One region of the Succinimonas sp. genome, then DNA from elsewhere that is predicted to be linked to it. Evidence: predicted binding sites of a transcription regulator. Region 1 holds the regulator's gene; each other region holds the start of a gene.

Evidence for each region. The regulator sigma-54, encoded in region 1, starts transcription at its own class of promoters, with help from an activator protein. The targets are predictions, from matches to a motif close to TGGCACNGTTTTNGCTT.
Region 2: ACJROR_RS09585 (FlgO family outer membrane protein) is a predicted target of sigma-54. The motif match lies at 2,548-2,564, and genes of this name have one in related genera.
Region 3: ACJROR_RS02410 (flagellar hook-length control protein FliK) is a predicted target of sigma-54. The motif match lies at 4,166-4,182, and genes of this name have one in related genera.

What each region holds. Positions count from the first base shown of each region.
Region 1 is NZ_JBGVBR010000335.1:172-4,763, reverse strand. It holds partial or broken gene ACJROR_RS11930 (YihY family inner membrane protein) at 1-210, shown strand, start outside; gene ACJROR_RS11925 (PTS sugar transporter subunit IIA) at 226-699, opposite strand; gene hpf (ribosome hibernation-promoting factor, HPF/YfiA family) at 711-995, opposite strand; gene ACJROR_RS11915 (RNA polymerase factor sigma-54) at 1,363-2,979, opposite strand; partial or broken gene ACJROR_RS11910 (ATP-dependent DNA helicase RecG) at 3,114-4,592, opposite strand, start outside.
Region 2 is NZ_JBGVBR010000266.1:18,569-25,903, reverse strand. It holds gene flgM (flagellar biosynthesis anti-sigma factor FlgM) at 1-240, shown strand, start outside; gene flgN (flagellar export chaperone FlgN) at 442-867, shown strand; gene ACJROR_RS09590 (LPP20 family lipoprotein) at 985-1,410, opposite strand; gene ACJROR_RS09585 (FlgO family outer membrane protein) at 1,421-2,431, opposite strand; gene ACJROR_RS09580 (flagellar assembly protein T N-terminal domain-containing protein) at 2,593-3,753, shown strand; gene ACJROR_RS09575 (hypothetical protein) at 3,825-4,064, opposite strand; gene ACJROR_RS09570 (HDOD domain-containing protein) at 4,070-4,924, opposite strand; gene ACJROR_RS09565 (ThiF family adenylyltransferase) at 5,189-5,956, shown strand; gene ACJROR_RS09560 (hypothetical protein) at 6,011-7,335, shown strand, end outside.
Region 3 is NZ_JBGVBR010000069.1:792-8,126, forward strand. It holds partial or broken gene fliM (flagellar motor switch protein FliM) at 1-110, opposite strand, end outside; gene ACJROR_RS02405 (flagellar basal body-associated FliL family protein) at 129-656, opposite strand; gene ACJROR_RS02410 (flagellar hook-length control protein FliK) at 969-4,112, opposite strand; gene ACJROR_RS02415 (hypothetical protein) at 4,348-4,662, opposite strand; gene ACJROR_RS02420 (hypothetical protein) at 5,311-5,475, opposite strand; gene ACJROR_RS02425 (hypothetical protein) at 6,253-6,417, opposite strand; gene ACJROR_RS02430 (hypothetical protein) at 6,801-6,965, opposite strand; gene fliJ (flagellar export protein FliJ) at 7,191-7,335, opposite strand, start outside.

The DNA.
Region 1 (4,592 bases):
CTGATGCTGTGGGTATATGTTAACTGGTATGTAATTCTGGTAGGCGCTGAGGTTGCCGCCTCCATTAAGGCATATGGAGAGATTACCCAGTCAGCTGACAAAGCTGCGGCCGTGGCTGCCGCCAAGGATGCGGAAAAGGCAGTCCGGGCCAAGGCGGAGAATCTTATCAAGGAAGAGGAAACTGAGGCTGAAAAACAGCTGGAGCTGTAAACAGCGGTTCCGGTATTACGGTGATTTTTCCCTGGCGCAGACATTCACAATAAGGAGATAAATCTGATTGGGGATGTTGCGCAGGGATCTTATGGATTTGGTGATGGCGATATCAGAAAGAATCAGGGACGTTTCTTCAATGGTATCCGCATCCTCTTCAACGGTATCCTGATGAAGAAACAGCGCCAAGATAATATCGGCCTTGATATCCTCCATCTGCCCGTATGATATGGGATTTTCCAAAACCAGAAAGACCGCAGATTCCGCCGCGCTGTCGGGAATTATCATGTGCGGCAGGGCAAAACCGTTCTGAATATAGGTGGTGCCTATCTTTTCCCGGCTGTTCAGTCCGGTAATGATTTCCGTATTGCTAAGGCCGGTCAGACTGGCTCCCTGAGCAGCAATGATCTCGAAAATTTTTTTGCGGCTGTAACAAAGAACGGGGCTCATTACCCCGTTTTTCTTAAGTATAGATGATAAATCGAACATTACCGAAAAGCTTACTTGGTTAACTTCTCTTTGTGCCTTACTAACTGGCGTTCAAGTTTATCCACAAGTGCATCAATGGCGGCATACATCGTTTCGGCACCGGCTTCAGCAAAAAGATCGTCACCCTTAACGGCAATTCTGGCTTCAGCCTTATGCACGAGGTTTTCAATGGAAAGGATAACGTTAACAGACTTAACATACTCTTCAAGACGTTTCATATGATCCATCTTGTCGTTAACATAATTACGCAGCGCTTCGGTAACTTCAATATTATGACCGGTTATATTTATCTGCATAGAAACTCCTCAGTCTGGTGAATCTTAAAGCGAGATTCAGAGCTTTAGCTACGGCCCTCGCCATAGTTATAGTTTTATTTTAGATGTCTCTGACCTGTTAAATCCAGTCTTTAAGTCGCAAATGGTGATACCATCCATGGTTTTTAAGTACTATTGATTAAAAAGTGAACAAAAAAGGAGATAAACAGGATACGGGGTAACAGAGAGTCAGGGAAAGCGACGAAGCTTTGCCGGAAACGAGGCCGCATTAGTGCTTACGGCCCTGATGCTGTTATTTACAGTATCCTAAGATAAAGAAAGTTTGTCTTAGGATATAAACACCTCGGAGACTTTCCAAAACCGGGACTCCGCCATGAAGTCATATTGCTCAGCAGAATTTTTTTCTGAGATTTGATGACTCGATGTTAAGGGATTCGCGATATTTGGCAACAGTGCGTCTGGCTACCATAATCCCCTCGTTTTTCAGGATTTCCGACAGCTGACTGTCGCTGAGAGGATGGGATACGTCTTCTTCGTCAATAAGCTTTTTTATTTTTGCCCGTATGGCCGTTGACGAAAAGGTACCGCCGTTTTCCGTATTAACCGAGCTGGAAAAAAAGTACTTCAGCTCAAATGTACCCTGGGGGGTGTACATGTATTTTTCCGTGGTTACCCGGGATACGGTAGATTCATGAATGCCGATCTGAGAAGCCACGTCATTGAGCACCAATGGCTTCATTGCCTGCGGGCCCTTTTCAAAAAAATCCTGCTGCTCATTTGCTATGCACGTGGCTACCTTGAGCAGTGTGTCATTTCTCTTATTCAGGCTCTGAATAAACCAGTTGGCTTCCTGAAGATGGGATTTCAGATACTTGCTGTCTTCCGGCGATTTTACCGTTTGAATCATGGCACTGTAGGTTTCATTGATTTTGAGCCGGGGAACCGCAGCCGGGTTAAGCTCGGCCACCCATTTATTGTTTTTGCGCACAATTGCCACATCAGGAACAATATACTCCCTTGATTCATGATCGATGGTACGGCCCGGGTACGGTTCAAGATTTTTAATGATTCCTACGGCCTCTCGCAGTAATTGCTCATTTTTGACCTTTGTTTTTTTCTGCAGGGCGCTGATATCGTTAGCAGCCAGAAGATTCAGATATTCCCTGATTATCTGCCGGGCCAGCATTATGACAGGTTCGGTATCATCATATTCATCAAGCTGAGTCAGCAGGGTTTCTTCAAGATTTCTTCCGGCGACTCCCACGGGATCAAAATGCTGAATAACGCGGAGCACTCTGTCAATTTCTTCGGTGGTGGTACTGGGATATTGCTTCTGAACAGCTATAAGCAGATCTTCATTGGATTCGGCAAGATATCCGGATTCCTTTATTCCGTCGATGATGACCTCACCGATGAATTGTTCCTGAGGGGTTCCCCTGGTAAGGTTAAGCTGCCACAGGAGATGCTCCTTGAGACCGTAGGCAGTTTCTCCCTGATAGGTATCATCGGCTCCCTCGTAGGTTTTTCCCGCGGAAACGCCGGCAGAATAGTTCTCATTCCAGGTGTCGAATTCGTGATTGTCAATTTCAGCGGAGGATGGTGATTCCGAGACATTTGCGGCTTCCGGAGGAGCCGTTTCGGCCGGAAAATCAGCACTGTATTCATTTTCATAAAAATCGCCGCTGCCTTCCAGCTGTTTTGAAGAGCTCAATTCAGCACTGGAATTATATGGCACGTCATCGCTGGTTACCGGCTTGTCAGCGCCGAAGGAATCATCATCCTGTTTTTCCTGGCTGCTTTGCTGTTCAGTGATGGCGTCCAAAGAGGTGGTGGCGGATTCTGCGGAATCTTCTGTTTCCAAAAGGGGATTTCTGTCCAGAGTTTCCTGAATTTCTATTTCAAGTTCCTGCTGAGAAAGCTGCAAAAGCCGAATAGCCTGCTGCAGCTGAGGAGTCATTGCAAGGGTCTGAGTTACTGACTGTCTCAGATTAAGCATGTTTTTCATGAACAATCTCCCCCTGTAGATTCTCGGATAGGTTGCCGGCTGATTTTGTCAAGGGGATATTGTGCACTACCGGAGAGGCTTCGTATATCAGAGAGTTTGTTTATTGTGAGCCTCGCAAAAACTCAGAAGCAATTTTAAGCCTTGCCCGCCTTTTCTCCATCAGGATACCAGCGTTTGAGCAAAGAGCTTTCCAGTTCCGGATGCTTGCTGTGAATGGCGGCGGCGATTTCGGCTCCCTGTTCCAGAAGGGGCTCATCGCGGAACAGATTCGCCGCCCGGAAAATCATTTCTCCGGTCTGCCGGGTTCCCATCAGATCTCCGGGCCCTCTGATTTCCAGATCCTTCTCGGCAATGTAAAAGCCGTCGGTGCTTTCCTTTAGCACTTCCATTCTTTCAATGCCGGCCGGGCTGATGTTCCCTGAGCACAGGAGACAGCAGTAGGATTCGATTTTGCCGCGGCCCACTCTGCCGCGCAGCTGATGAAGCTGGGCCAGACCGTAGCGCTCTGCGTTTTCTATTACGATAAGAAAAGCATTGGGAACGTCAACGCCGACCTCGATTACGGATGTGGCTACCAGAATGTCGGTTTCTCCGTTCTTGAATCTGATCATGGCTTCTTCTTTTTCGGAGGGCTTCATCTGTCCGTGAACGATATCAATGCTGAGTCCGGGCAGATTTTCCTGAAGATAGTCTCTGGCATTTTCAGTATCCTGGCATTCCTCCAGAGTGTCCGATTCGTTTACCAGACAGCAGACCCAGTAAACCTGCAGGTGTTTCCGGCAGTTTTCCATGATTTTTGGGATCAGCTTATGCTTGTTATCAATGGAGAGCATAAAGGTTTTGATGGGGGTTCTGCCAGGAGGAAGTTCGTCAATCACCGATACCTTCATGTCAGCATACATTGTCTGGGCCAGCGTGCGGGGTATGGGGGTTGCCGTCATGGCCAGCATATGAGGCGTTTTACCGTCTTTTTCAGCCTTGCTGCGCAGTCTAAGCCTTTGATCTACGCCGAAACGATGCTGTTCATCGATGATAATTAGCTTCAGGTTTGCATAATGCACCGATTCCTGAAAAATCGCATGGGTTCCGATAATGATCCCCGCTTCTCCGCTTTCGATGAGTCTGAGCTCCTCTTTTCTTCGCGCCGCCTTGTATTTTCCCAGCAGGGTGGCTGTTTTTATGTTCAGAGGGGCAAACAGTTTGGCAATTTTTTCAGCATGCTGTTCGGCCAGGATTTCTGTGGGAGCCATGATGGCAGCCTGACAGCCGTTACCCACGGCAGTCAGGGCGGCCATAGCGGCCACCAGCGTTTTGCCTGATCCCACATCGCCCTGAACCAAACGGTTCATAGGAATATCGCTCATGAGATCCTGAATAATCTCCTCGGTAACCCGCTTCTGAGCATTGGTGGGCTGAAAGGGCAGGGCTGCGATAAATCTTTTCAGGAGCTCCGGTACGGGCTTAAGCGCAAAACCGTTGTTCTGACTGTTCATTTCCCGCAGTCTGATGAGACTGAGCTGATGCGCCGTCAGCTCTTCAATGATTATTCTTTTGCAGCACGGCGCGGAGAAATCTGAAAGCCTGGCAAGGGATTCGGAGGTGGCCGGATGGTG
Region 2 (7,335 bases), on a different contig from region 1:
GGCTCTTCCGCAAAGGCTGCCGAGACGGCAAGCAGAGACAGCGACGACGTGAAAATTACTGATACCGCGCAGACCATGAGCGCCGCGGCAGCCCGGGCTCAGAAGGCCGACGGCATCGATCCCGCAAAAATCGAATCCATCCGCAAGGCTATTGAGAGCGGGAGCTACCGCATCGATTTTGAAAAGATGGCAAATCACATTCTGGCCAGCGAAAAGGAATTCGCCGAAGCTCTCTCCTGATCCCTGCTCATAACGCATCCGAGAACCGCGGCCCCCGCGGTTTTTGCGCTGGCGCTGCTGCTCTCCATATTCCCGTCACAATAAGATCCCTGCCTGAGAAATACCCGGTTTTTCTTTCGGAAACGCCCCGGCGGGAGTACCATGTAACAAGCTCATGACGTAAAACAGGCGGCAGCCTCACAGGAAGAAAGGACGGATTATATGGCGGAACGCACCATCAGGGATATTCTAAAGGAACAGGTTCAGCTTCTTGACCGGCTCAGCGAGGTTCTGGATCAGGAATGCGGCCTTTTAAAGCAGCGCAAGGCTCTGGAGCTTCCCGCGCTCTCCAAAGTCAAAACCGACCTTCTTCTCAAGCTGCAGACCAACGACAGCTCCCTTAAAAACCATCCGGAACGGGATCTTCTCAAGACCGATCTTCTCAAGGCCAAAAACATGATTCTGGATAAGCTCGCGGAGGTAAAAATGAAGAACGACGTCAACGGCCGCCTTATTGAGCTCAACATGGCAGCCAGCCGGAGACTGTCAGCGTCCCTGGTGCAGATCCGGGACACCACCACTCTTACCTATGACGAGAGAGGAAACAAAAACGCCCTGGCCGGACTTCATCTGGATTTTGAAGCCTGACCGGCATCCTTAAACAACTTGTCAGGAAGCTTTAAGATCTGCGCGGCAGCCACCGGCAAAAATCTGCCGCAGGCTGCGTTAAGGGATTCCCCGGGACTCCCGAAGCCCGGGATGCGGTTAAAGAGCTCCCCGCATTTTGTAAAGATCGTAGATAAGACGGCTGTCCAGCTCCAGCTCGGTAACATAGGTATTATTCAAAGGATATGACCTGATTACCCGGGCTCCCTTGATAATGCCGGCGGTACGTGCCTTAAGCTCGTTGTCTGTCTGAATATTGTCACGGAGATCCGTGCTGGCAATAAGCTGCTGACCATACACCTGCTCGCTGAGCTCCCTGTAGGCATCCAGCTTGGACGCCCGCATGGCCTGCAGAATCCGGTCATCTCCCGTAGGCCCCGGCTGCCGGGAAATCACGGCATAACCGGTAGCCCGCATGATAGGATAGCGCGAGAGCTCCTGAACACCGCTTTCATATCCGGAGGAAGAACACCCTCCCGCAATAAAGAGCAGGAAGCAAAGGCCTGCCGCAGCTAGAGTTTTCATATAACCTCTCCTATCTTCTGTCATACTGACTCTGGTTCCTGACATCCCGGATAATGGCATCATGGTAAAGCGAGCTTGAGGCCGGATAGATCTCGGGATTCACGCATTTGGCCCGGCAGGAGGACATGCCGTTGCAGTAGGAGCAGGGAATGTCCGCATTGCCGCGGCTGGTGGCGGAGGTGCCGTCCACCCGGTATGAAGCATTTTCCGTGCCGGAAGAGGCCGGAAGAGGCTTTCCGGAGGATGGTTTTCCGGAATTATTTCTGTGAGCGGCGGACTGAGCCGGCTTGGCAGCAGGCTTCGCCGCGGGTTTTGCCGCTCTCTGGGGAGCCGGAGCGGGCTTTTTGGCGGGAGCCCTGCTTAAATTGCGGAGCGGCGGAACGTTCTTTTTCGCCTGGCTGTTCCCGGCGGCGGCCATGGCCGGATCATATACCGGGTTGTCCCCGCAGGTTCTGGGATACTTGCGGTAGCATTCCGGCAGGGTGTCATAGGGGATAAAGATGTCCGATGCTCCCTCCACCACGGAATTACGGAGATTAACCAAACGGCCGTACACCATGACCCCGTCATCATTCCGGCTCATGGTGCCGCTTAAAATGTGGGTTACATTGGCCTTGCCGGCAAGCTTTTGCCAGTTGCGGCTGTAAATATAGTCACCGTTCGGGGTGATCTCCAGCCAGCCGGTGAGCTTGTATTCCAGCACCTGATAGCCATGACGGTGGAGACCGGCCACAAACTGCTCCGCAAGCTCCCGGCCCAGCCAGTCCGTATGCTCCAGAGATGCCACGTCCACCGGGGTGGCAATGGCGACCCGGGGCCGGTTGCCGGTGTCATTAATGGATGCGACCACCTCCGTTACCAGCTTGTCCGCATACGGCTTCAGGCCTTCTCCCGAACGGCGATCCGGAGCTTTTTGCTGCGCAGCTTCCGGATTCTGCGCTGCCGCCGGAGCCGGGGAAGCGCATCCGGCAAGGCAGAGCAGCATAAATGCCGCCATGGTGTATAAGAACGCTTTTATCATAACTCTGTCCTCTGTCATGCGCGCTGCTGTCGTATATATGTACGCTGATTCATGAATACCTCTGATGTCATGTATCTCCGCGATATTTTTTTGGCGCATTTTCTCTGGTATGTATAATGCAATGATTATGCCGGGAGTCAATTTTTCAGGAAGTTATCGTTATGCTGAAACACATCATTTTGCTGTTCCTGCTCTTTATTGCAGGCATGGGAACCGCCTTCGCCCAGTGGTTCGAGGCCGAAGGATCCGCGCAGATCCGCAACGGAGACACCCCGGCCGCCCGGCAGGAGGCCATTGACGATGCCATGCGTCAGGTAATGCTGGAATCAGGGTCATTTGTCACCTCCAGTCAGAATGTCCGGGACGGGGTGATATCGGATGACAGCTTCAATATAGCATCCTCCGGCAATATCAGACAGTACATTCTTCTTTCTGAAAAGAAGGACGGCAGCTTCTTCCGGGTAAAAATAAGAGTATTTGTGGATACCGTGCAGAATAAATGTCTGGGAGCAGCCTGGAAAAAGACCATTATGCCGGTTCTTTTTATCTATGACCGGGAGCAGTTTCAGGAAAGCATGCACGGACTTCAGGGCATAAATGCCGCCGTCACGAGAGAGGTTACCCGCATGCTCTCCGGCCTGGGCGGCGTGATAACAAAATCCTACTACGACAGAAACCTGGGCATTGATCCCCTGAAGCGCGCTCCCGACAGCAAAAAGCTTGAGGAAACCCTGAGACAGCTGTCACGGAATTTTGACGCCGAATACCTCCTCACCGGAGTCATCAGAGACCTCTCCCGTTCCCGCTCCGACGACGGCTGGCTTAGCGCCTTCGGCGATGAAATCCGTGAGTTCAGCATCAGCTTCTATCTCTTTGACGGTCTCTCGGGAGAGCAGATCTCCGGCAGCGACTACCATGCCGCCGCCGTGTGGAATCCTGATTCCGGAGCCGGGGTGCAGAGCCGGGAGTTCTGGACCTCGCCCTACGGTCAGGAAATCAAAAAGATCCTGGAACGGGGAGCCCGGGAGGCCGCGGAGATCGTGGCCTGCAGAAAGCCGCTGGCCCGGATCCTGAAGGTGGATGCGGGGAACGGCAGCGTGCTTATCAACATGGGCAGCAGAAACAACCTGAAACAGGGCACGCGGTTTTTTATTGACCATCGGGGCATGTTTACCGACAAGGACGGCCACCTGCGCTTTACCGAGGATCGGGCCAGAACCCCACTCAGAACCGCAGAGGTTTACGAAGACACCGCCCTGCTGACTCCCCTGGGCACAGCCAACGGCAACGTGCAAATTGACGATATCGCCCATATTGAATAGGCTGAAAATGGCGGCGGGGTGAATAGAAAAGGCCGGCGAAAGCCGGCCTTCCTGTTACTTGGCTGTTGCTGTTACTCGGCCTCCATTTTGCTTAAGAGGCTCCGCACCCGTTCCGTCCAGTTCTTCTGGTTTTCCGTAATGCGCAGATTCTGGCACCGGGCCTCGTTAAGCTCCGCTTCCAGGGCCTGCTTTTCCTGCAAAAGATCCCCCTGAGCAGCCTTCAGAGCATCGCGCTCCTTTTCCGCCGCCCTGAAGTCAGTGATTCTTTTTTCCAGCATATCAAAAAATTCATTAAGCTCGCCGGTGTTCATGACCGCTACTCCCGTTCCTCCACCAGTCCCTGCTCCTTCATCCACTCCCGGATGTCCGCAATGCTTTTCTCATCTGTCAGACTGACATAAGCCTCATCCGGGTTTTTGGGAACCCTGAGACGGAGGCCGCGGGCTTCGGCATATTCAATGAACTGCTTCGCAAAAGCCAGAGAATTGGCGTAAAACTCCACCGCATTGTCAGGCTCCTGACACATGACGCTTTCGAAGGACTTGTCAAAATGCCAGTGTCTGAGAATGGCGGTGCCCAGCGGATATTTAATTTTTTCCGCAGCGGTTTTCAGATCCTCGTAATCCAGCTTGTAGCCCTTCCCCTGCCCCAGCACATAGGTATCGACCTCCACCAGAAACGGCAGGTATCCGATATTGAGCAGCGAGCTGGCCAGCACCACATAGTCATAAACCAGGTTGGGCATGATGCCGTAACGGATGGCGCAAATGGTCAGGGCATACGAGCAGACCATGAAGCTCCGGGAAATTTCATCATGACAGTATTTGACCACCACGGAATTTCTGAAATAGAAGCTTTGTTCTATGGCCAGAGCCAGAGCCATGGAAACCGTGCTGTTAAGACCGATGCGGCTGATGGCGGCCGGAAGAGAGGTAATGGTGGTGCCGGGATTGGAATATCTCAGAGTCTGGGACAGCCTGATAACCTGAGCGGTAACCCCTGTATCGGAACCGATCACCCGGGCCAGCTCCTTGGTGGTGACATTAGAATCTCCTACCAGACGGCTCAGCTTCGTTACCAGCTCCGGCATGGCCGGAATAATCAGATTGTCATTTTTCAGAGAAGCCGCCAGCCTGTTGACAAGCATGTCCAAATCAGAAATAGATGCCATGAATAATCTCGCAAAACCAGAAAATAGCCCAAGCAGTTCCAAACATATCCCGAGAAACTGCAAAACTCGAACACTCCGCTTATCCCGTGCGAGCGGAGCGGCCCGGCCGGAGCTGAACCGCCGGGGTCATTTATTCTTATCACGCTCAGCCAGCTTTCTGATAAAATGATACAACAAAACAGGGAATTATTTATTGCTGAAATGCCAATTTTCGGCATTTCCTGGAAACTCAGGCTGTTTGTCGTTCCCCGCGCAGGTTAAGTCATGATTATCACAGATACTATTCTGCATCGTTTCAGAGGAATCAGGGCCGTATACGGAGAAAACGCCTTCCGGAAATTTGCCGCCGCTCATGTGTTCATTGCCGGCGTTGGCGGCGTGGGTTCCTGGTGCGCCGAGTCCCTGATCCGCTCCGGCATCGGCAGCATCACCATGCTGGACTGCGACACCATCGAGGACAGCAATTCCAACCGGCAGCTTCATACCATGCAAAGCTCTTTGGGCCGGCTTAAAGCCGCAGCTCTGGCGGAAAGGTTTCGCGACATTAATCCGGAAGCCCGCATCAGCATCGTCACCGAAAGGCTGTCCGCTGCCAATCTCGCGGAATGCGTCCCCCCTGATGCCGACATTTATATTGACGCCATTGACGATTTGCCGGTCAAGGCGGCTCTTATCAGCTTTGCGCACCGGGATCTCGGAAAAACCATTATCGTTTCCGGCGGCGCCGGCGGCAAAAGGAACCCCGGCTTGCTGAAAACTGCTGACCTCGCCGCCTCCTTTAATGACGCCCTGCTCTCCCGGCTTCGGAGCATCCTCAGAAGAGATTTCGGCTACCCGCCCGCTCCGGCCCCCATGGGACTTACCGCCGTATTCAGCTCCGAAAAGGGCATTTCCGGACGGGAGGCCTCTCCGGAGGGAAGCGATATCCCGCCCTTCGGAGCTCTGATGTGCGTGACCGCTTCCCAGGGACTTATGATGGGAAGCGAGGTACTGAAAAGGCTGGCGGGAGACCCGGGAGCAGCCCCGGCATAAGGCTGCCATTACTTCCGGAACATAGTATCAGAGCAGAAACGGAGACAGGTTTTTATGGATCGTGAAAAGGCCAAGGAATATCTGAAAAGCATGCTGCCCCAGTATCTTAAGAAAAGAGGGATACTGCCCAGCGGATACTTTAACTGCCTGAATCCCGCTCATCGCGACCCGCGGCCCATGATGAGCTTTAACCCCAAGGATAATACGGTGCACTGCTTCGGCTGCGGGGCCACCTATGACATTTTCGGGGTGCTGGGCCTTGACTATGGCTTAAACTCCTATGCCGAACAGTTTAACCGGGCCTGCGAGCTTTTTCTGCCGGAACAGGCCATTCAGCCGCCTCAGATCCGCGCTGCCGGAATCCGCCAGCTGGGATCCCGCTCCCAGCCGGAAAAGGCGGTGGATTATTCCGCTTACCTCCGGGAGTGCGCCAGAAGAGTTACCCAGACGGACTATTTTCGGGATATCGGCATCTCGGCGGATATCATCCAGAAATACAATCTCGGCATGGATCCCGAGTTCAAGGGAGCCAACGGCGATACCTTTCCGGCTGTCATTATTCCCCACGGCATCTACGGCTTTCTGGCCATTAATCTCGAAGAACCCGAGGACAGCGCCTTCCGGCTTTACTACGGCCGGGACAGTCTGTTCAATCCCCTGATTCCGGAAAACGCCGAAAAAATCTTCATTACCTTCACGGAGCTGGAGGCCCTGGCCCTGCTGGAGCTGGGAGCTCCGGTCATCGCTCTCGGGAACAGCTCCAACATCAGCGAGCTTATCACCGTCATGAGCCAGATGCCCCGGAACCGCATCTGCTATCTCACGGATTCCGAGGATCCGGACTGGCGCGGCCTCTATGACATTATCAAAAACGAGCTTGCCGCGCTTAACATTAAGTGCGAGGTGCTGAATCTGGCGTACCCCTGGCAGAACGTGGCGGAATATCTCACCCGGGATCGGGAGGACTTTGCCGCCCGCCTGGGCCATCTGGACAAAATCATTCATGCCGCCGGAAAACGTCTGCCGGAGATCCTGCATTTTGATCCCATTACCGATGAGGAAAGCTTTTTGGAGCCTTCATTCCTGCCGGGCATTTATGCCGTCTGCTGTTCCCCGGCGGTAAGACGCCGTCTCACGGCAGTCTGGGTCACTCATGCCGATCCGGAAGCCATGCGCTACATCTATGTTTCCGGAGAAAGGGACTGGGAGCTTCTGGGGCAGCATATCTACGAAAGCTCCCGGCTCCTTTCGGAAAAGTATTCCCTGCAGTTCCCGAAAATCGAGCTCTTCGCTCTCCGGGACGGCCTTGCTCCGGAGGAAGCCGCCCGGCAAATACTGAATCTTCTTCTGGCCCGCTGCCTCAAAAATGAAACCGAAAA
Region 3 (7,335 bases), on a different contig from region 1:
GCAAAACCGCCGTCGCTGCCGCTGTCGTCCTGTTCCGGTTCCTCCGGCGGCACATCGTCAACGCCATGGAGGAGCGCGTCAATTTCATCCTGACTTAAAATATCAGACACTTTGTCAGCCCTGCCCTGTTACTGCATTACAAAATCGGTAAAAAGAACCTTTTCCACCACCGGCTTTCCGGTTTCCTTCAGCATAGCCTCCTGAACCTCCTTAAGGCAGGCAGCCTTAACCTCCCGGCGGCCCTCTATCATGTTGTAGATGTCCGGCTGGTTCTGATACTTGTACAGCACCTCGCTGATGGCATTCTTTATCAGAGGCTCATGCAGCGTGGCCAGATCCAGATTGTCCTGAGAGTTCACGGTGATCTGCATTTTTACCTGCATCATGCGGTGTCTGGGCTTGGTGGGGATCTGGATGACAAACGGCTTTTTGATGTTGAGATAAAGGATCTCGGGAATGCCGGGAGCAGCAGCGCCCGGAAGCTGAACCTGAGGCTCCTCCGCAGAGCCGGAGTCGCCGCCGGAAAGAGCCACGGCAGCCCCGCCGCCGCCCAGAAGGAGCACTGCGGCCGCGATGATGATAATAAGCAGCTTTTTCTTTTTTCCGCCGTCATCTCCCCCGAGGTTAAGCTGCTGTTCCTGATTTCCGTCCGTCATAATTCCGTCCCGTTATCGCGCTGATTCCGCCCCTGATATGTTCCTGAAAATAATCCTGACATGCTTTTGCTGTCAAAGTCACCCCGGTTCCGGGCTTTGCCCCTCATATTCTATCTTTAAACCGGAGAGCAAAGGCAGATCAAAGCCGGAATTGTAGCAAATTTTGCGAATTTCCCGCCATCTCGGAGATCCGGACACTCTCCCCGCCGGAAAATGCCCCGGAGATCCCGGGGAAAAGTCCCTCAGGAACAAGGAACAGGAAGCGAAGAATAAGCCCCGAAGGGATCTGCCTCCGGGGCCGGCGGCCGCCTGTTACCAGAATTTCCTGATGCCGGATGCTCCCGAAAGAGTATTCAGGGCTCCCTTAAGGCTGTCCTGCCACTCGGCATGTCTGCCGGATCTGGCCAGACGTCTCAGGGAATTCTCCCATTCCCGTTCCGCTCTTTCCCGGCCCCGGGATTCCCCGCCGCTTTCCTGATCCACGGTATGTCCCTCAAGGCTGATGCCGGCCTCGGCCAGACTGTCTCTGAGCCGATCCATGCTCTGAGAAAGAACCTCCCGGGCCTCGGAGCTCTGTACCGCAAAATGCACCCGGGCTTTGCCGGAATCCCCCATTTCCACTTCGATCTTAAGGTGTCCCAGCCTTTCCGGAGTCAGAGCGATTTCCACCTTCCGGAGGTTGCGGGCGGCCATGCGGAGCACCTGATCCCGGAGCCTCTCGGCATTCTCCCTGGGCTGTCCCTCAAAAAGCCGCACGGCTCCGGTCAGGACGGCGCTGTCAGCTTCCTGAGCGCTTCCGCCGGTTCCGAAAAGCCCTTTCCCGAAAATGCTGCCGAAGCTCCCGGTTCCGGCGGCGGGTGCGCTGCTGCGGGGCTCCCCGCCCGGAATCAGTCCCTCGCGAGATCCGGAGGAACGCTGCTCCCCTGCGAAGCTCCCGCTCTCCCCGGTCTCATCTCCCCCGGTCTCAGCGCTGGCAGAAATCATGGCGCTGCTGTCCGGCAGAGTCTCCCCGGCGGCATCATCCTGAAAGCCGCTGTCCGAAACTGCCGCCAAACCTTCCGGCTCCCCGAAGAAGACCGGAGCGGAACTCACAATGCCGGTGCTGACACTCTTCTGGGCCATAAGGAGATTCAAGGCGTCCAAAGCGGCGCCGTTTTCCCGGACACCCGCTGCTTCAAGTCCCAGTCCGGCGGCGCGGATTACAGGCTGAGCCGACTCGCGTACCGTCACGCTTTTAAGACCGGTCATTTTGCTGAGAGATCTGAGATCCGGTGCTCTTTCAGAGGATTCCCTGACATTATCGGTCATTTTGGCAGCAAGCTTACCAGAAGGAGCTTCCCGTCCGGCAGACTGATTCCTGGCGCTGAAATCAGGACGGGGAGAGCTTTCAGGAGCGGAGTTAGCCTTATCCCCGGAAAGCTGTTCCGGAGCCGAAGCCCGCAAAGATGAAAACCGGATATCATGAGAAGCGGCAGCGCTTCCTGAAACAGGAGCTTCGTCTTCCCGGGAAGGATCAGCATCTGATACCAGATGGTTCCCGGAAGCCGCCGTGTTAAGCTGCCGGGCTTCAGAAGCGGCATCAGGGCCGCTTTCGGGGCTCACGAAGGCCGGAGCCTCATTTTCCGGAGAGGCTGCAGCTGACGCATAAGTCTCCCCATGGTCTTTGCGAATGGTCTCCCAAACCGATTCTGCCGGCGCTGCAGCTGCGGCTTTCGGCTGCAGGCCAGTCATGACCGCCTCAGGATGGGTCTTTTCCGGGGAAGCTGAAAAGCTCTCATGAGAATCCGGAATAGAAGCTTCCCGGCTCTGATTCGTCATAACCGCCGCAGCAGAGCGGAGGTTTTCCGGAGAAATTACGGCGCTCTCATAGGTCTCCGGAATGCTCTCGGGGACTTCCGGGACAGCCGGAATAACAGCTTCTTGGATCTTAGTTATAACAGGCTCCGCAGGATCGCGCTTTTCCGGGGACATTACCGCAGTATTCTCCGGAATTGCCCTGACGTTTTCGGGTATTGTCCGGGTGCGGGCGGCAGCAATAGCCGGATCTGAGACGGCTGCCTGAGAAAACATTGCGGATCCTTCAGAAGGATTGGCCAGCTTAAGCTCGGGAGAAAGTCCCGAAACCGGCTCTTTACCGCTGACCTCTGCGGAAACCGGGGTTTCCGGCTTTGCCGCAGTCATGCCGGCAGCGTTCTCAGGAACGGCGCTTTCCTTTGCTGACACCGGAATCATATCATCTTCCGGGACATAAACCATTTCCGGAGCGCTGCTTCCCCAATCAGCGGCGTTTATCACCGCATGTCCCGCAGCATTCCCGGCGGCAACGCGGGGCAGCGCCCGGTAATCAGGAGCTATTTCTTGTGTCTTTTCATTTGTCTTTATTGCCGGATGCTCTGCGGCCCCTGCTCCGGAGATTACCGCGATGCTTTCTCCGGCATCCGTAACGGCGCTTCCGGAAACATCATCCCGGGACAGCGAGCCGGTAACCGGCAGATCTTTATCCTCCGGCATGAGGTAAGGCATGGCCCGGTAACTATGCGCTTCCGAGGCAGGATCAAGGATCAGAGCTTCAGAAGCCGCAGGGGTTAAAGATTCAGCAGCATTCCCAGCCGGGGCCGTAAATGCAGTTACTAATGTAAAGGGCATCTCCTCCGGAAGCTCCGGGGTAAGTCCGGGAGCGGCAGCGGTAACAGTGGCTTCCCTGAGCAGCGCGGGGGCGGCTTCAGTGTTATCTTCAGCGCTTTCCTGAGAATAATGACCGGCAAAAGAGGTCTTCTCTGCGGCAGAAGCTGCCAAGGCAGTATCGTCATAATCAGATGACAGCAGAACCGGATGAGAGGCAGCGGAAACGGCGCTCTCCTCCGCCGGAGCGGTGTTTCCCTGATTAAGAACGCTGATGATTTCCGGGGTTAATGCAGTTTCGGAAAACATCTCCTTTATATTTACAGATGAAGGAGCGGCAGGAAGATCCCGGCTTCCGTTGTCCGGCAAAGCGGCATACCTCCGGAGATCCTCAGAGGAGATCTCCTCCCCGGCCCGGGACAGCGGATCATAAAGCTCATAATCAGCGCTGGTAAGCTCTTCACTATAGAGCTTCTGGCTTAAATCATCATTGTCAGCGGCAAGGTCATAGAAATCAGCCTCCTTGAGAGATTCCTCCCCGGATCCGGCTGCCTCTTTTGCGTTATCTTCCTTCTGCGCCTCATTGCCGTTAAGGGGCTTCAGATCGGCGGCAATCCGGGAAGCGGCAGTATCCTGAGTCTCCGGCAAAAAACTGCCGGCCGGTTCTGCAGTGATTTCCGGCATCCGGGTCTCGCTGTCGCCTTCATTCAGAAGACTCTTAAAGGAAATGCCGTTAGAGGCGCCGCTCCCGGAAACACCGGAGGCGCCGGCAAGCGGAGTTCCCAGAGTTAACAGGGATGAAGCGCTGGAAAAATCTGCCATAACAGGTAACATTGCCGTTTCCTTAAGTCAATTACATGACTGCTTGCTGAAATACAGCACATTTGATGCAATTAACCTGCCAGAAGATAAATTTCTGCAAAAATAATTAAATAAGAGAAGCTGAATACCCGGCAGAGGTCACTTTTGAGCCGGAAAATGCAGAACCCCGGCCCCGCATAAAGGGAGCCGCGGTTCTGAGAGTGAGAGAAGAAAAGATCTGCGTCGGAAAAAAAAGCCGTCCTGACAATCACAGCCGCGCGCCAAGGTCAAAATCCTCAGCCGTAAGCTCGGTCTCATAAAGCTTCAGGCTGTAATCAGAGACTTCAGCGGAAAGGTCGTAAAAATCACCCAGAGTCCAGATTTCAGATCCGGAAGCAGCCTGACAGTCGTTAGAGGCGATTGCCGCATCAGAACCGATAAGATCGACAACCGAAACATCCTGGTCACCAAAATTGATAATGCTTTTCAGAGAAACACCTGACTGTCCCAAAGAGAGACTGCCCTGACAAATGCTTAGAGCGGAAGCGGGATTCACTGAAGCGCTGGCATTTACTGATATCATTTTGCATTCCTTAAGTTATTGATAACTGAGTTATGTAATCCTCATTGCCAGCCTGATACTTGCAAGATATCTGCCAGATGCCCTCCCTGTTTTTAAAAAATCTGCCCGAAATCCCTGGCGCAAGAAAACGTTTTCCCGGGAAAGCCTTATCCTGCCGGCTTTCCCGGGAACAGCGCCGGGGATAAAAAAAATCAGGGAGCGGGAAAAGGATGCTGCCAATGCTTTCGCATTGCCGGCGCCGGAAAAATGACAGCTCCGGTATCGGTGGCTGAAAAGCCGGGAGAACCAGGTCAGAAATGACCGTGCCTGCAATGTCATAAACGGGCGCCGGAAGAAGCGATACCGGGAATGACGGAAGAATGATTGGCAGATGCCGGATAAACAGGAGCTTATGACGTAAGAACAGCACCTGAGGTTCCCGGAAAGAGGAACAGCCGGGGAAGCTGCTCACAGCGCCCCGGCTGCCTTTTCCCTGATCTCCGCATGCCCCGGTTTGCCGGTCGGAACCTGTCTTCTCAAAGACTGTCCCGCTCCTTAAAGGATTGCCGGATACGCCGGAAATACGAAGCATCAGGTAACTCTCAATGTCCCGCGGAATATGCGGAACCTATGAGTCTGTTGCAGGTGAAGAATCTCTCCCTCATACTGTTAATTCTGGCTGAGATCACAGTCGGCATCGGTTACCGGGATCTCGTAAAGGCTGACGCTGAAATCATCGGTCTCAGCGGCCAGATCGTAAAAATCGCCCTCGCGGAAGCTTACGGCAGGAGCAGAAGAAGCGGTATTGGAAGCTACGGTATTTGCGGCGAACATCTGGGATTCCTTAAGTCATTTTTATGACTGCCTGATTGTCTTTGGAAGGTCTTTGCTTTACTTCTGCAAGATGCTTGCCACACTCTGATTTCTTCAGCAGTTCTCCTGAGGCTTTAAGGCCCTGCCATGCTTTTCTGCCGCCGCTCGCTCCCAGGCTCCCTCTTCCAGTTCTCGTAATTCCGCTCTCGCATACTTTGCCAGCGCTCCCCGCATTCCCTTTGGAAGAGCATTCCGGGCCGGCTCCGCATCTTCATCCGTAATTGCCTGGCTTACCCGCTTCAGCAGGCTGCGCCGGTATCTCTTTCAAAGAGGTCTTGCAGCTCCGGCGTAATCTCATGAATCACCTCTGTAACAGATTATCCTGCTCATCATAAAAAAAGCACCGCATGACAGCGTGTTCCTGCGGAAGCGGCAATCCGTGCTGAATACATACTACCACAAGACCGTGTTTTACCGCATTAATCCGGGAAGCTAAGAATCATCGTGTGAAATATGACGCAAAAATAAAAGGCTTCGGATGTGACTCGTACTCCGAATCATGGATGATCAGAGCTCATGTCAGATATGGTGAAAAATGTCAGGGTTAATGAAAATCCCCGCCAAGATGACGGCGGGAAAAAAAGAGAGGAAAGAAAACGGAAAAATCGGAACAGCAACAGAAAAATAGTCAGAAAACCGTCAGCAAACTGACATGCTGACACCTGACCCGACGCATCCAGGGGGCGCCCCTGAGACGGTATTACGTCAGGATAATTCATGAGATACGGTCAAATGCCCTTAATCCTGGCTGAGCTCGCAGTCGGCATCGGTTACCGGAATTTCGTAAAGGCCGGCGCTGTAATCATCGGTCTCGGCAGCCAAATCGTAAAAATCGCCCTCGCGGAAGCTTACGGCAGGAGCAGAAGAAGCGGTATTGGAAGCTACGGTATTTACGGCGAACATCTGGGATTCCTTAAGTCATTTTTATGACTGCCTGGTGGTTTGGAAATTGTCTCTGCTTATACTCTTGCAAAATACCTGCCACCATCCGGTAAAAATTCATTTTTTTCCGAAATCTTATGATTGATGAGCCGAAGCACGGGATCGCCTTCAGGAATGTGCCTTAAGACTGACAGGTGAGACTTTCTGAACAACGAAAACTCCCCGCCAGATTGCCGGCGGGGAAAAACGAGAGGAAAGAAAACGGGAAGCTGTCGTAACAGCAGCAGAAAAACTGTCAGAAAACCGTCAGCAAACTGACATGCTGACACCTGACCTGACGCATCCGGGGTCGCCCCTGAGACGGTATTACGTCAGGATAATTCATGGGATACGGTCAAATGCCCTTAATCCTGGCTGAGCTCGCAGTCGGCGTCGGTTACCGGAATTTCGTAAAGGCCGGCGCTGTAATCATCGGTCTCGGCGGCCAGATCGTAAAAATCGCCCTCGCGGAAGCTTACGGCCGGAACGGAAGAGGAGGTCTGGGAAGCTATGGTATTTGCTGCGAACATCTGGGATTCCTTAAGTCATTTTTATGACTGCCTGATTGCCTGGGGATTGTCTTTGCTTATACTGCTGCAAACAGCTTGCCAGATCCGGTTACCGCATTAAGAAAATTTCAGAAAAAAACAAAAAACGTAAAAAAATGTATTACCTCTCACAAAAAAATCGTTCCGAAGCATCCCGCAGAACCCCATGACAAACGGCTCTGTTCGGAAACAGTCTCGGGAGCGCCGTTAATCAGAGCCTCCGGAATGCACCTTGAAATACCGGTTCGTCGCCAAATCGTCACTCATCTTCTGCTCCTGCTTCACCTCCCGGGCCAGCTTTTCCTGATGTCTCTTTTCTATCAGAAATTCAATGGCCTTTCTTTTGGCCTGG